2 linked regions of the Pseudoduganella dura genome follow. The protein of the gene in region 2 binds, or shares a complex with, the protein of the main gene of each other region. Links are inferred from orthologs where the notes say so. Each region holds a gene or a part of one and is shown on either strand. Other genes may lie near its edges.

Region 1 (7,974 bases), 3.4 Mb from region 2 along the record:
AAAACCTGGGATATCTTCGGCGGCGGCAGGCTGGCCGAATCGTGCAACCCGGCCAGGCCATGCCAGTGCCGGCTGCCGCCGAAAGTGGCCGGCGACATCCGGGAGGTGACTGTCCACATCCCGAACCTGGCGGGCGCCACAAGCGCGATAAAGCGTGCAAGGGCGATTGCCGGCAGCAACCTGGAGAGCGCGTTCGACCGGCTCCACAATTTCTGTGTTGCCGAAATCCGGCTCGACCAAAAAACCGACAGGAAGCAGCAGGTTCTCCGCGAGCGCCAGGCGGAGATACTGAAAGACGGCGAGGCCGCCTACAGGATCGCGTTGGCCGATGCCAGGACACACGCGGCGAAGCTGGTCACGGACGCCGATGTCAGCTTCGAACTGCTGGGACTGAAATTCCGGGCGACACCGCTGCTCGCGCCGGTTCTCTGGGGCGGATTCGCCATTGCATGGCTCATCGCCGCCCGGAGCGAAGCCGTTGCGGCCTGGACAACGCCAGCCGCCGGGAACGAGCAGGCGCGTCACCGCGCCGGCGGCGTATTCGCGCCCCTCGCCGTGCTGGCATGGGCGATGCTCTTGCGGGTTGCATGGACAGGCATCGCGATCACGGCATACCAGGGCGCAATGACATGGCGGGCACTGGCCGCCATTGCCCTGTGCCTGCTGCTGCTGGCCGGCGCATGGCTCGTCACCCTGCTGCTTTCCATGTCTTTCACGCCAGGTACCGCCGCCGTGCAGCCGGCCGCCGGGGCAAAGCCGGCGATTTTCGCATTCCTGGCGGGCGCAGGGGCATGCGCCGTCGCCTTCTGGCTGCCAGGCCATGTTCTGCGAGCGGCCCATGGCGCATTGCCGATAGTCGTCGTGATCGGAAGCGTGCCTCTGCTGCTTGCCACGCAGTCATGGCTGCGCGGGCTGCCGGCCGGTACGGCCCAGGGCATCACGGGGCGGCGCGCCGTACTGGGCGGCGCCATCGCCGCGGGTCTCGCGGGCATCTTCTGGATGGTGCACGGCAGTACCCCTGCGCAGGCGAATGCAAGGCGCGAGCCCCGCTTCCCGCGCCGGAAAGCGAGTGCGCCAACACTGAAACGGCCCGGGTTCTACCGGAAGGCCGAGGCAAGGACCGGTGCCGCGGTGCTGCATTATGTCAACGGGCAGGGACGAAGCGGAAAAGGCGGCGCGATTCCCAGGCAGCTCTCCGCTTCGGCGGTGCCGCCGTACAAATGGCTGCGCGGCGCGAAAGGCGCCGATTTTCCGTCATGGCTCGTCGACGTGGCGGATCCGGAAAGCCCCGCCAGCGAACGCGCGACGCTGGCCGGAACGGAAAGGGCTGCCTTGTCGACCGCGTCCTGGGCCTTCGAGCAGGCGGCCTTGCGCCTGCTGGCGAAGGATGGCAACCGGCAGGCCCGAGTGTTGCCGGCGTGCGAACTTCTGTTGAACGGCATCCGCCACGATATCGCTTTCAAGCATCGCCATAGCAAGCTGCGCAAGAGAAGTTCGCCAAGTTTCCGCCTGTACGATCTTGCGGCCGGACTGGCGGTCAGATATGATCATCCGCAGGTCCTGCAAGAGCTTACCTTGCGCATCGAACAGGCCGGCCATGCCCTCCTCTTCCGGTCTCGCATCAGGAAATGGGAAGATCGGGGCAGTTCGTGGCACCGGCGCTGGCGCAAGCGCAATGTCCCAATTACCTGGCATTCCGATCAAACGGCAACGGTCTTCTAACGTAAAGATATCCCCCCAGGGGAAGACGAGGGTTCGAATCCCTCCCGACGCCACCCAACGCAGGCACCGGCGCACACTCGGCGGCGGCCCCGGCGGTACGCGCCTGACGGACGACGCCGCAGCGGTGCATCGACTATAATATTGCCTTGCCGCGCCCCTGCGGCCTTCGTTACAGTCAGCCTCCCTGCCGCATGCCTTTCGACCTGACAAAAGCTCTCCCCAAACCCGGCAACCGTTTCGCGCTACCCGCGCTGTACGGTTCTTCCGACGCCTATGCGCTCGCACAGGCGGCGCTCCAGCTGAAAAGCCAGGGCCGCATGCTGGCCATCGTGGTGGCGCAGGCCAGCGACGGCCAGCGCCTGCTCGACGAGATTCCGTGGTTCGCGCCCGAGCTGCGCTGCCACCTGCTGCCCGACTGGGAAACGCTGCCGTACGACGCGTTCTCGCCGCACCAGGACCTGGTGTCCGAACGCCTGGCCACGCTGCACGAGATCCGCAGCGGCCAGTGCGACGTGATGCTGGTGCCGGCCACGTCCGCGCTGGTGCGCATGGCGCCGCCGTCGTTCCTGGCGGCGTACACGTTCTTCTTCAAGAAGGGCGAATCGCTCGACGAGGCGAAGCTGAAGGCCCAGCTCACATTGGCCGGCTATACGCACGTGACCCAGGTGATGTCGCCCGGCGAATATTCGGTACGGGGCGGCCTGATCGACCTGTTCCCGATGGGTTCCGCGCTGCCCTACCGGCTGGACCTGTTCGGCGACACCATCGAAACCATCCGCACGTTCGACGCCGATACGCAGCGCTCGCTGTACCCGGTGAACGAGGTGCGGCTGCTGCCGGGCCGCGAATTCCCGATGGACGAGGCGGCGCGCACCACGTTCCGCAACCGCTGGCGCGAGACATTCGAAGGCGACCCTTCCCGCTCGGTGGTCTACAAGGACATCAAGAGCGGTATCGCTTCGGCCGGCATCGAGTATTACCTGCCGCTGTTCTTCGAAGAGACGGCCACGCTGTTCGACTACCTGCCCGATGGCGCGGACAGCGCCGCGCTGGCGCTGGTGGGCGATATCGACGGCGCGATCCGCCGTTTCTGGAACGATACCGAGAGCCGCTACAAGTTCCTGAAAGCGGACCGCGAGCGCCCGATCCTGCCGCCGGAAGCGATCTTCCTGCGCGACGAGGCATTCTTCACGCTGGCAAAGGCCCATGCGCGGCTCACGATCGGCAAGAGCCCCGACGGCGAGCCGTCCGAACTGTCGGCGCCGATCCCGAACGTGGCCGTCAATCGCCACCTGGACGATCCGCTGGCTAACCTGCGCGCCTACGCGCTGCGCCCGGACCTGCGCGTGATGATCTGCGCCGATTCGAACGGGCGCCGCGAAACGCTGCAGCAGTACTTTGCCGAGTTCGACCTGCATCCCGCGCTGGTCGACGGCTATGCGGGATTCATCGCGTCGCACGACCGCTTCGTGCTGGGCGTGGCGCCGTTGCAGGCCGGCTTCGAACTGCGCGCCGGCGAGACGCTGGTGTTCGTCACGGAAACCGAGCTGTACGCCGGCTCCGGGCGCCGCGTGGGCAAGAAGAAGCAGGAAGCCGTCACGCAGGTCGAGTCGATGGTGCGCGACCTGTCGGAGCTGAAGATCGGCGACCCGGTGGTGCACATCAACCACGGCATCGGCCGCTACATGGGCCTGATCAGCATGGACCTGGGCGAAGGCGAGACCGAGTTCCTGCACCTGGAATACGCGAAGGACACCAAGCTGTACGTGCCCGTGTCGCAGCTGCACGTGATCTCGCGCTACTCCGGCAGCGCGCCGGAAGACGCGCCGCTGCATTCGCTCGGTTCCGGCCAGTGGGACAAGGCCAAGCGCAAGGCGGCCGAGCAGGTGCGCGACACCGCGGCCGAGCTGCTGAACCTGTATGCGCGGCGCGCGGCGCGCCAGGGCCACGCGTTCGAATATTCGTCGAACGACTACGAACGCTTCGCCGAAAGCTTCGGCTTCGACGAGACGCCCGACCAGGCCGCCGCGATCCTGAACGTGATGCGCGACATGACTTCGGGCAAACCGATGGACCGCCTGGTGTGCGGCGACGTGGGCTTCGGCAAGACGGAGGTGGCGCTGCGCGCCGCGTTCATCGCAGTCATGGGCGGGCGCCAGGTGGCGATCCTGGCGCCGACCACGCTGCTGGCCGAGCAGCATGCGCAAACGTTCGCCGACCGCTTCGCCGACTGGCCCGTGAAGATCGCGGAAATGTCGCGTTTCCGCACCGGCAAGGAGATCGCCAACGCGATCAAGGGCATGGCCGACGGCACGCTCGATATCGTGATCGGCACCCACAAGCTGCTGTCCGAGGACGTGAAATTCACGCGCCTGGGCCTGGTCATCATCGACGAGGAACACCGCTTCGGCGTGCGCCAGAAGGAAGCGCTGAAGTCCCTGCGCGCCGAGGTCGACGTGCTGACGCTGACGGCCACGCCGATTCCCCGCACACTGGGCATGGCTCTGGAAGGCCTGCGCGATTTTTCCGTGATCGCCACCGCGCCGCAAAAGCGCCTGGCCATCAAGACCTTCGTGCGCAGCGAAGGCGAATCGATCATCCGCGAAGCCATCCTGCGCGAACTGAAGCGCGGCGGGCAGGTATATTTCCTGCACAACGAGGTCGACACGATCCAGAACCGGCTGGCGCAGCTGACGGAGCTGGTGCCGGAAGCGCGCATCGCCGTGGCGCACGGCCAGATGCACGAGCGCGACCTGGAAAAGGTGATGCGCGACTTCGTGGCGCAGCGCTACAACATCCTGCTGTGCACGACGATCATCGAAACCGGCATCGACGTGCCCACGGCAAACACGATCATCATGCACCGGGCCGACAAGTTCGGCCTGGCGCAGCTGCACCAATTGCGCGGCCGCGTGGGCCGCTCGCACCACCAGGCCTATGCCTACCTGCTGGTGAGCGACCTGCAATCGCTGTCGAAACAGGCGCAGCGCCGGCTCGACGCGATCCAGCAGATGGAAGAACTGGGCAGCGGCTTCTACCTGGCCATGCACGACCTGGAAATCCGCGGTGCCGGCGAGGTGCTGGGCGAAAGCCAGTCCGGCGAGATGCTGGAAGTGGGCTTCCAGCTCTATACCGACATGCTGAACGAAGCGGTACGCGCGCTGAAGGCCGGCAAGGAGCCGGACCTGGCGGCGCCGCTGGCCACCACCACCGAGATCAACCTGCACGTGCCGGCACTGCTGCCGGCCGATTTCTGCGGCGACGTGCACGAGCGCCTGTCGATCTACAAGCGCCTGGCCAACTGCACGTCGCAGGAAGCGATCGACGGCCTGCAGGAAGAACTGATCGACCGCTTCGGCAAGCTGCCGGAGCCGGCCAAGGCGCTGATCGAGACGCACCGGCTGCGAATTTCCGCAAAGACGGTCGGCATTGTTAAAATCGATGCCCATGGAGAGGCAGCGAACCTGCAATTCATGCCGCAACCGCCCATCGACCCGATGCGCATCATCACCCTGATCCAGAAGCACAAGCACATCAAGCTGAACGGGCAGGACAAACTGAAGATCACCGCGAACATGCCGGACCTGGCCGCACGCGTCGCGCAGATCAAGACCGCCATCAAACAACTGACAGCCTGATGAACCAAGTACAAGACATCACGATGAACCTCGTCCTGCAGGGCCTGGACGACTGCTACCCCCGCCTCGAGCGCATCGCCGCCCTGGCGGCGCCGAAGCGCATCGCGCGCGTTTCCGATACCGCGCTGCGCTGCGAAGGCATCAGCTTTTCGCCCGCGCTGCGCCAGACGATCGAAGTGGCCGCCCACGCGGCCAAGCTGGACGCGACCTACATGATGGGCTCGCAGCACCTGGCCGACTACAAACTGGTGGCGATGGACATGGATTCCACGCTGATCACGATCGAATGCATCGACGAGATCGCCGACATGCAGGGCCTGAAACCGCAGGTCGCGGCGATCACCGAGGCGGCGATGCGCGGCGAACTCGATTTCGCCGAAAGCCTGCGCCGCCGCGTGGCGCTGCTCGAAGGGCTCGATGCCTCGGCGCTGCAGCGCGTGTTCGAGGAACGCCTGCGCCTGTCGCCGGGCGCCGAACGCATGCTGCGGGCCGTGCAGGTGGCCGGCCTGAAAACGCTGCTGGTCTCCGGCGGCTTCACCTACTTCACCGATCGCCTGAAACCCCTGCTCGGCCTCGACTTCACGCGCGCCAACGTGCTGGAAATCGTCGACGGCAAGCTCACCGGCAAGGTGCTGGGCGACATCGTCGACGCCGAGGCCAAGCGCGCCACCGTCGAGCAGGTATGCGCCACGCTGGGCATCTCGCCGAACGAGGCGATCGTGATGGGCGACGGCGCCAACGACCTGAAGATGATGGGCATCGCCGGCATGTCGGTGGCCTTCCGCGCCAAGCCCGTGGTGCGCGAGCAGGCCACCGTGGCACTGAACTACGTGGGGCTGGACGGCATCCTGAACCTGCTCGGCTGAATGCAAACAGCCGCCGCCGGCCCCTCTCCCGGCCGGTGGATTACTGCACCACGCCGTTTTCCCGCAGCCGCGCGATGTCGGCCACCGTCATGCCCAGCTGCGCCAGCACGGTATCCGTGTGCTCGCCCAGCGCGGGGCCCTGCCAGCGTACCGCGCCCGGCGTCTCGGACAACTTCGGCACGATGCCGGGCATGGCCACCTCCACGCCGTCGGGGAGCCGGTGGCGCAGGATCATGTCGCGCGCCTGGTAGTGCGGATCGGCGACGATGTCGGCCACCGAGTAGATGCGGCCGGCCGGCACCGCGGCCGTTTCCAGTTCCGCCAGAACGTGTTCGATCGGATGGCGCGACGTCCACCCGGCGATTGCCGCGTCGATCAGCGTGGCCTGGGCGGCGCGGCCGTCGTTCTGCGCGAATTGCGGATCGTCGGCCAGGTCCTGCCGGCCGATCACCGCCATCAGGCGCCTGTAGATCGGATTGCTGTTGCCGGCGATGACCACGTAGGCGCCGTCGCGCGTGGGATAGGAATTCGACGGCGCGATGCCCGGCAATGCCCCGCCGCTGCGCTCGCGCACGTGGCCCAGCAGGTCGTACTCGGGCACCAGGCTTTCCATCAGGTTGAACACGCTCTCGACGAGCGACACGTCGACCACCTGGCCGTCGCCCTGCCCCGTCTTCACGCGCAGGACCGACATCAGCGCGCCCATCACCGCGTGCAGCGACGCGAGCGAATCGCCGAGGCTGACGCCCACGCGGGCCGGCACGCCGCCCGGTTCGCCCGTGGTGTAGCGGATGCCGCCCATCGCCTCGCCGATCGCCCCGAAGCCGGGGCGGTCCTTGTAGGGGCCGGTCTGGCCGTAGCCGGAAATGCGCACCATCGTCAGCTTCGGATTGAGCGCATGCAGCACGTCCCAGCCCAGGCCCAGCTTTTCCAGCGCGCCCGGCTTCATGTTTTCGATCAGCACGTCCGCACCGGCGGCCAGCTCCTTGACGATCGCGATGCCTTCCGGGCTTTTCAGGTTCAGCGCCACCGAACGCTTGTTGCGCGACTGCAGGTACCACCACAGCGATGTGCCATTGTGCAGCTTGCGCCATTTGCGGATCGGGTCGCCGTCGCCGGGCGCCTCGATCTTGACCACATCGGCGCCGAATTCGGCCATCAGCCGCGCCGCGAACGGCGCCGCGATCAGCGCGCCGATCTCGATCACCTTGATGCCTGCCAGGGGTCCGCTCGTTTTCTCTTCCACTTGTGTTCTCCTCCACTTGTTTTTCCAGGTCGTGGGAGGATAGACAACGGCGGCGGTTCCGTCCAGCAGCAAGCTTGCCTAGCCCAGCAATTGCGGATTGCGCTGCCAGCAGGCGAACGTGAGCGCGCTGGCGAAGGTGACCCAGCCGAGGTAAGGCAGCAGCATCGCGCCGGCGAGGCGGTGCACCTTCCAGAACGCGATCGTGGTCGCAAGGATGAGTGCCCACAGCAGCAGCACCTCGGCGAATGCGGCGGCACCCATGTGCCAGCCGAAGAACAGCCAGCTCCACAGGGCGTTGGCGGCCAGTTGCACGAGATACAGGCCGAGCGTGCGCGGCGCGGTCGAGAAGCCGCGCACGCGCCATACCTGCCATGCCGCGATCGCCATCAGCAGGTACAGCACGGTCCACGCGGGGCCGAACACGCCGGCCGGCGGCGCCCAGTCCGGCTTGTTCAGCGCGGCGTAGAATTGCGGCGCATCGCGCGAGGCCCAGGCGCCCAGC
Region 2 (5,942 bases):
GACGGACACGTTACCATGCGATGGACGAATTTCGCATGGCATGCGTGCTGTTGTGTACACGCCGGGCTCACACTATGCACCACACCGCACACGGTATGTACAAGCGTGCGAGCAGCAGATTTTGAATACTGGTATTATATACAGTATTTGCCGGCCACGGCTCGTTCTTGTCCTGACTTGATCAAAACTGTCACGAGACCTTGAAATCGAATCGAACGCCAGCATTGTGGCTAACTTGGGTCTCCGGAAAGCCGCCCCCGCCCCTTGCCATCGTGGCATGAAGCGGGAGCGGGCGATCGCTCCAGGCTGGCCGTCCCTGTCGTTTCCTCGCATTCAAGGCACATACATTCATGGAAGAAATCCGCATTCGCGGCGCGCGTACGCACAACCTGAAGAACATCAACCTCGACCTGCCCCGCAACAAGCTGATCGTGATCACCGGGTTGTCCGGGTCCGGCAAGTCGTCGCTGGCGTTCGATACGCTGTACGCCGAAGGCCAGCGCCGCTACGTCGAATCGCTGTCGGCGTATGCGCGCCAGTTCCTGCAGCTGATGGAAAAGCCGGACGTGGACCTGATCGAAGGCCTGTCGCCGGCCATCTCGATCGAGCAGAAGGCCACGTCGCACAACCCGCGCTCCACTGTCGGCACCGTGACGGAAATCCACGATTACCTGCGCCTGCTGTATGCCCGCGTGGGCACGCCGTACTGCATCAACCACCCGGACCATGCGCTGTCGGCGCAATCGGTGTCGCAGATGGTCGATGCCGTGCTGGCCATGCCGGAAGGCACCAAGCTGATGATCATGGCGCCCGTGGTGGCCAACCGCAAGGGCGAGCACGTGGACCTGTTCGAGCAGATGCAGGCGCATGGCTTCGTGCGCTTCCGCGTGCAGAGCGGCACGCACGAGGCGAAGATCTACGAAGTGGACGATTTGCCGAAGCTGAAGAAAACGGAAAAGCACACGATCGACGTGGTCATCGACCGTGTGAAAGTGAATCCGGAGATCAAGCAGCGCCTGGCGGAAAGCTTCGAGACGGCGCTGCGCCTGGCCGACGGCCGCGCGGTGGCCTACGACATGGATGCCGGCACCGAACACGTGTACTCGAACAAGTTCGCCTGCACCAGCTGCGGCTATTCGCTGCAGGAGCTGGAGCCGCGGCTGTTCTCGTTCAATAACCCGATGGGCGCCTGCCCGGAATGCGATGGCCTGGGCCATATCGAGTTCTTCGATCCGAAGCGCATCGTGGCGTTCCCGAACCTGTCGCTCGCCTCCGGCGCCGTGAAAGGCTGGGACCGCCGCAACCAGTTCTACTTCTCGATGCTGCAGAGCCTGGCGACGCATTACGGTTTCGACCTCGATGCGCCGTTCGAGAAATTGTCCAACACCGCGCAGAACGCCGTGCTGCACGGTTCCGGCAACAAATCGATCCCGTTCTCGTACGTGAACGAGCGCGGCCGCGCGGTCGTCAAGGAGCACGCGTTCGAAGGCGTGGTCAACAACCTGTCGCGCCGTTACCGCGAAACCGACTCGATGGCCGTCAAGGAAGAACTGGCCAAGTTCATCAATGAGAAAAAGTGCCCCACCTGCGAAGGCGCGCGCCTGCGCGTGGAAGCGCGCCACGTGAAAGTGGGCACCGGCAAGCAGGAAAAGGCGATCTACGAGATCGCCGAGAAGCCGCTGCGCGACACGCTGTCGTTCTTCGAGCAGCTGAAGCTGAAGGGCGCCAAGCGCGACATCGCCGACCGTATCGTCAAGGAAATCATCTCGCGCCTCTCGTTCCTGAACAACGTGGGCCTGGATTACCTGTCGCTGGACCGTTCTGCCGACACGCTGTCCGGCGGCGAGGCGCAGCGTATCCGCCTGGCCTCGCAGATCGGTTCCGGCCTGACGGGCGTGATGTACGTGCTCGACGAACCGTCGATCGGCCTGCACCAGCGCGACAACGACCGCCTGATCGAAACGCTGAAGCACCTGCGCGACATCGGCAACAGCGTGCTGGTGGTGGAGCATGACGAGGATGCGATCCGCACCGCCGACTACATCGTCGACATGGGCAAGGGTGCCGGCGTGCACGGCGGCGACGTGATCGCGTCCGGTTCGCTGAAGGATATCCTGAAGAACAAGGAATCGCTGACGGCGCAGTACCTGAACGGCACCATGCGCATCGAGGTGCCGAAGAAGCGCCATGTGGCGGACCCGAACCGCCAGCTGGTGATCACCGGCGCCAAGGGCAACAACCTGAAGAACCAGACCCTGTCGGTGCCGGTCGGCCTGCTCACGTGCGTGACCGGCGTTTCCGGTTCCGGCAAATCGACGCTGGTGAACGATACGCTGTATCCGGCCCTGTCGCGCCACCTGTACGGTTCGCAGACGGAGCCGGCGGAACACGAGTCGATCAGCGGCCTGGAACATTTCGACAAGGTGATTTCCGTCGACCAGGCGCCGATCGGCCGCACGCCGCGCTCCAATCCCGCCACGTACACGGGCCTGTTCACGCCGATCCGCGACCTGTTCTCCACGGTGCCGACAGCGAAGGAACGGGGCTACAGCGCCGGCCGCTTCTCGTTCAACGTGAAGGGCGGCCGCTGCGAGGCGTGCCAGGGCGACGGTGTGCTGAAGGTGGAAATGCACTTCCTGCCGGACGTGTACGTGCCGTGCGACGTGTGCCACGGCAAGCGCTACAACCGCGAAACGCTCGAAGTCCACTACAAGGGCAAGAACATCACCCAGGTGCTGGACATGACGGTGGAAGACGCGCACGAGTTCTTCAAGCCCGTGCCGACCATCGCGCGCAAGCTGCACACGCTGCTGGACGTGGGCCTGGGCTACATCAAGCTGGGGCAGAGTGCCACCACGCTGTCGGGCGGCGAGGCGCAGCGCGTGAAACTGTCGCTGGAACTGTCCAAGCGCGATACGGGCCGCACGCTGTACATCCTCGACGAACCGACGACCGGCCTGCACTTCCACGACATCGACCTGCTGCTGAAGGTGATCCACCGGCTGCGCGACCAGGGCAACACGCTCGTGATCATCGAACACAACCTCGATGTGATCAAGACCGCCGACTGGCTCGTCGACCTGGGCCCCGAGGGCGGCGCCGGCGGCGGGCGCATCATCGCGACCGGCACCCCGGAAGAGGTGGCGAAGAATCCGGACAGCGTGACGGGCAAGTACCTGGTGCCGCTGCTGAAGCAGAAATAATCTTCGGCCGATACCCCGGGAGCCGGCTTCACTGAAGCCGGCTTTTTTTCGCCTGCCCTTCAGTAAAAGGTGAAATCCTCGTTGCACTTCGGGACAGCGCGCACGGCATCGGCCACCACATACCACCCCAGCCCGGCGACGGGCAGCACCAGCAACCACAGAGCGACCATGACAGCCTCCTCGTTCAATCCGACTTTTCGCACACCTGTGCGAAACAGCATCAAAAAAAGGGCGGGCACGGCCCGTCCGCGTGGTGCGGCTATTCCACTTCGTTGAAACTCCTGTACGTCGAAATCAGGCGGTTGAAAGCCCTATGCATCCGCCGCGGCGCGGCCTCGTCGCGCAGGAAGCGCACGTCGTGCATCACGCCGATGATCAGGCTGTAGATCTCGAACACCAGCTGTTCGGGATCGGTATCGGGCCGCAAATGGCCCGCCTCCATCGCCTGCAGCACGGTCTTGCGCAGCGATGCGCGCCAGCGCGCCACGCCCTCCTCCACCCGGTCGCGCAGCGGCCCGTCGAGGTCGTCGAACTCGAAGGCGCCCGCCATGTAGAGGCACGCACCGCGCGGCGCCTCGCTGCTGCCCTTCTTCAGCCACAGGTTTACCTGCATGACGAGGCGGGGCAACCCCTTCGCCGCCTGCAGCGACGGCAGGAAGACCTCTTCGGCAAAGCGGCGGTCGTATTCGTCCAGTACCGCGCCCTGCAGCGCCTCCAGCGAGCCGACCCGCGAAAACACGCCACTCTTGCTGATGCCGGTACGCTTGGCCAGTTCGCCCAGCGACAGCTTGCCGATCCCTTCGGCGGCGGCCATGTCCATTGCCGCGTCGATGATGGTGGCGTAGGTCGATTCGCTTTTCGTCATGCGTCAACTTTAGCACACGCGTGCGAAACCTCAAGAAAAATTGCCAGGGTGGCCCAGCGAACGGCATCATCCCCTGAATAGCCGGACAATTGGCCTATGGTAAAACCGGTAAAGCCGGGAAAATCGGCAAACAACATGGGAGACGAATGGACGGTATCGCACTGTGGGCCCAGGCGGGCTTCTGGGGATGCGTGGCGGGCGCCGCGCTATTGCTGGGTGCCGGCGCGGGCTATTACATCGCGGTGCCGCAACGGCTGATCGCCGCCATCATGGCGTTCGGCAGCGGCGTGCTGATCTCGGCATTGTCGTTCGACCTGATGGACGAAGCGTTCCGCCACGGCGGCTTCAACGCCACCGCGGCCGGTTTCCTCGGCGGCGCCATTGTCTACACGGCGGCCAACCGGATATTGACGTCGTTCGGCGCCAAGCACCGCAAGCGCTCGACCGGGCGCAAGCCGGATGAAGGCAGCGGCATGGCGCTGGCGGTGGGTGCGCTGATGGACGGCATACCGGAATCGATCGTCATCGGCCTGTCGTTGCTGAAGGGCGGCGCGGTCAGCATTGTCACCGTGGCGGCGATTTTCCTGTCGAATATTCCCGAGGGGCTGTCCAGCGCCGCCGGCATGAAGCGGGCCGGCCATTCGGCACGATATATCTTCATTATCTGGGGCGGCATCGCGCTGTCATCGGGCGCGGCGGCGCTGGTCGGCTACACCGTGTTCCAGCATTTTTCGCCGGAAGTCATCGCGGCCACGACCGCCGTGGCGGCCGGGGCGATCCTGGCGATGCTTGCCGACACGATGATTCCCGAAGCGTTCGAGGAAGCGCACGATTTCGCCGGGCTGATCACCGTGGCCGGCTTCCTGGCAGCGTTTGCGCTGAGCAAGCTGGGCGGCGCCTGAGCTGCCTGGTGAATGGCCCGCCGGTGGCTGGCCATGTGCCCGGCTGCACGGCTTATTGTCGTGGCAGCGCCGCCAGCAGCGCATGGGTGTCGGCGGCGCCCATTTTTTGCGCCGCATCCAGGGCCGACACGCCGGCGGCGTCGACCGCGAACGGATCGGCACCCCGCGCGAGCAGCAGGCGCACGATGTCCACCCGGTTGAACATGGCGGCGAACATCAGCGGTGTCTTGCCGTCGCGGCCCGGACCGTCGGGCTGCGCGCCATGGTCGAGCAGCAGCGTGGCGATCGCCAGGTCGCCCTTGAACGCGGCGCCCATCAGCGGGCTCTGGCCGGCGTCGTTCTGCAGCTCCGGATCGGCGCCCCGTTCGAGCAGCGCCGTGGTCGTGTCGGGATGCCCGTTGTAACTGGCCAGCATCAGCAAACTGTCGCCCCGTTCGTTGCGCAGGTTCGCCGGCATGCCCTGCTCCAGCAGCGTGGTCAACGCTTCTGTTTCGCCACCGCGGGCCATCTGGAACACCTTGCGGGCGAACGCGAGGGTATCGTCGTCGAGCTGGCTGGCGTCCGCGGGTGGACGGCCGGGTTCATGACCTTGCATGCTGATCTCCAAAGGGTTGAATGCTGGCGGCATCTTACACCGCGCGGGTGCGCGTCCGATTCGTTCGGATGGCAGAGTTTTCCCGCATCGCGCGCACCAGGCAACCAGCGCGCACCAACGAAAAAGCGCGCACCAACGGTGCGCGCTTCAATGTGCCGACTTTTGAAACCGGCCCGCGGTTACACGGCCAGGCGTTGTTCCAGCTTGGCCTTGTTGTCCAGCAGTTCCTGCGGCAGGCGGTAAGCCAGCTTGTCGAACAGTTCGCTATGCAGCTTCAGCTCTTCGCGCCAGGCATCCTTGTCGATCGACGTGATCGTCTCGAATTCTTCCGGCGAGAACGGGATACCGTCCCAGTGCAGGTCGCCGTAGCGCGGCGT

The links.
Region 1: the proteins of uvrA (region 2) and mfd are in contact, whole or in part, in a crystal structure (PDB 4DFC), measured with the Escherichia coli proteins. The link is inferred for Pseudoduganella dura from one-to-one orthologs.

What each region holds. Positions count from the first base shown.
Region 1 is NZ_WNWM01000002.1:6,743,462-6,751,435, forward strand. What follows is about bases 1,564-5,560. They hold mfd (transcription-repair coupling factor), read left to right. Parts: upstream 1,564-1,913; coding sequence 1,914-5,360; downstream 5,361-5,560. Other genes in these bases: GJV26_RS29060 (hypothetical protein), read left to right, coding at 1,564-1,722; serB (phosphoserine phosphatase SerB), read left to right, coding at 5,384-5,560. In the rest of the region: more of GJV26_RS29060, read left to right, coding at 1-1,563; more of serB, read left to right, coding at 5,561-6,226; GJV26_RS29075 (CaiB/BaiF CoA transferase family protein), read right to left, coding at 6,267-7,472; GJV26_RS29080 (TspO/MBR family protein), read right to left, coding at 7,551-7,974. UniProt on the Escherichia coli protein: Couples transcription and DNA repair by recognizing RNA polymerase (RNAP) stalled at DNA lesions. Mediates ATP-dependent release of RNAP and its truncated transcript from the DNA, and recruitment of nucleotide excision repair machinery to the damaged site.
Region 2 is NZ_WNWM01000002.1:3,363,053-3,368,994, reverse strand. The notes cover bases 16-3,403. They hold uvrA (excinuclease ABC subunit UvrA), read left to right. Parts: upstream 16-350; coding sequence 351-3,203; downstream 3,204-3,403. Also shown: GJV26_RS14750 (TetR/AcrR family transcriptional regulator), read right to left, coding at 3,463-4,068; GJV26_RS14745 (ZIP family metal transporter), read left to right, coding at 4,215-4,970; GJV26_RS14740 (ankyrin repeat domain-containing protein), read right to left, coding at 5,023-5,565; GJV26_RS14735 (phosphoenolpyruvate carboxykinase (GTP)), read right to left, coding at 5,745-5,942. UniProt on the Escherichia coli protein: The UvrABC repair system catalyzes the recognition and processing of DNA lesions. UvrA is an ATPase and a DNA-binding protein. A damage recognition complex composed of 2 UvrA and 2 UvrB subunits scans DNA for abnormalities.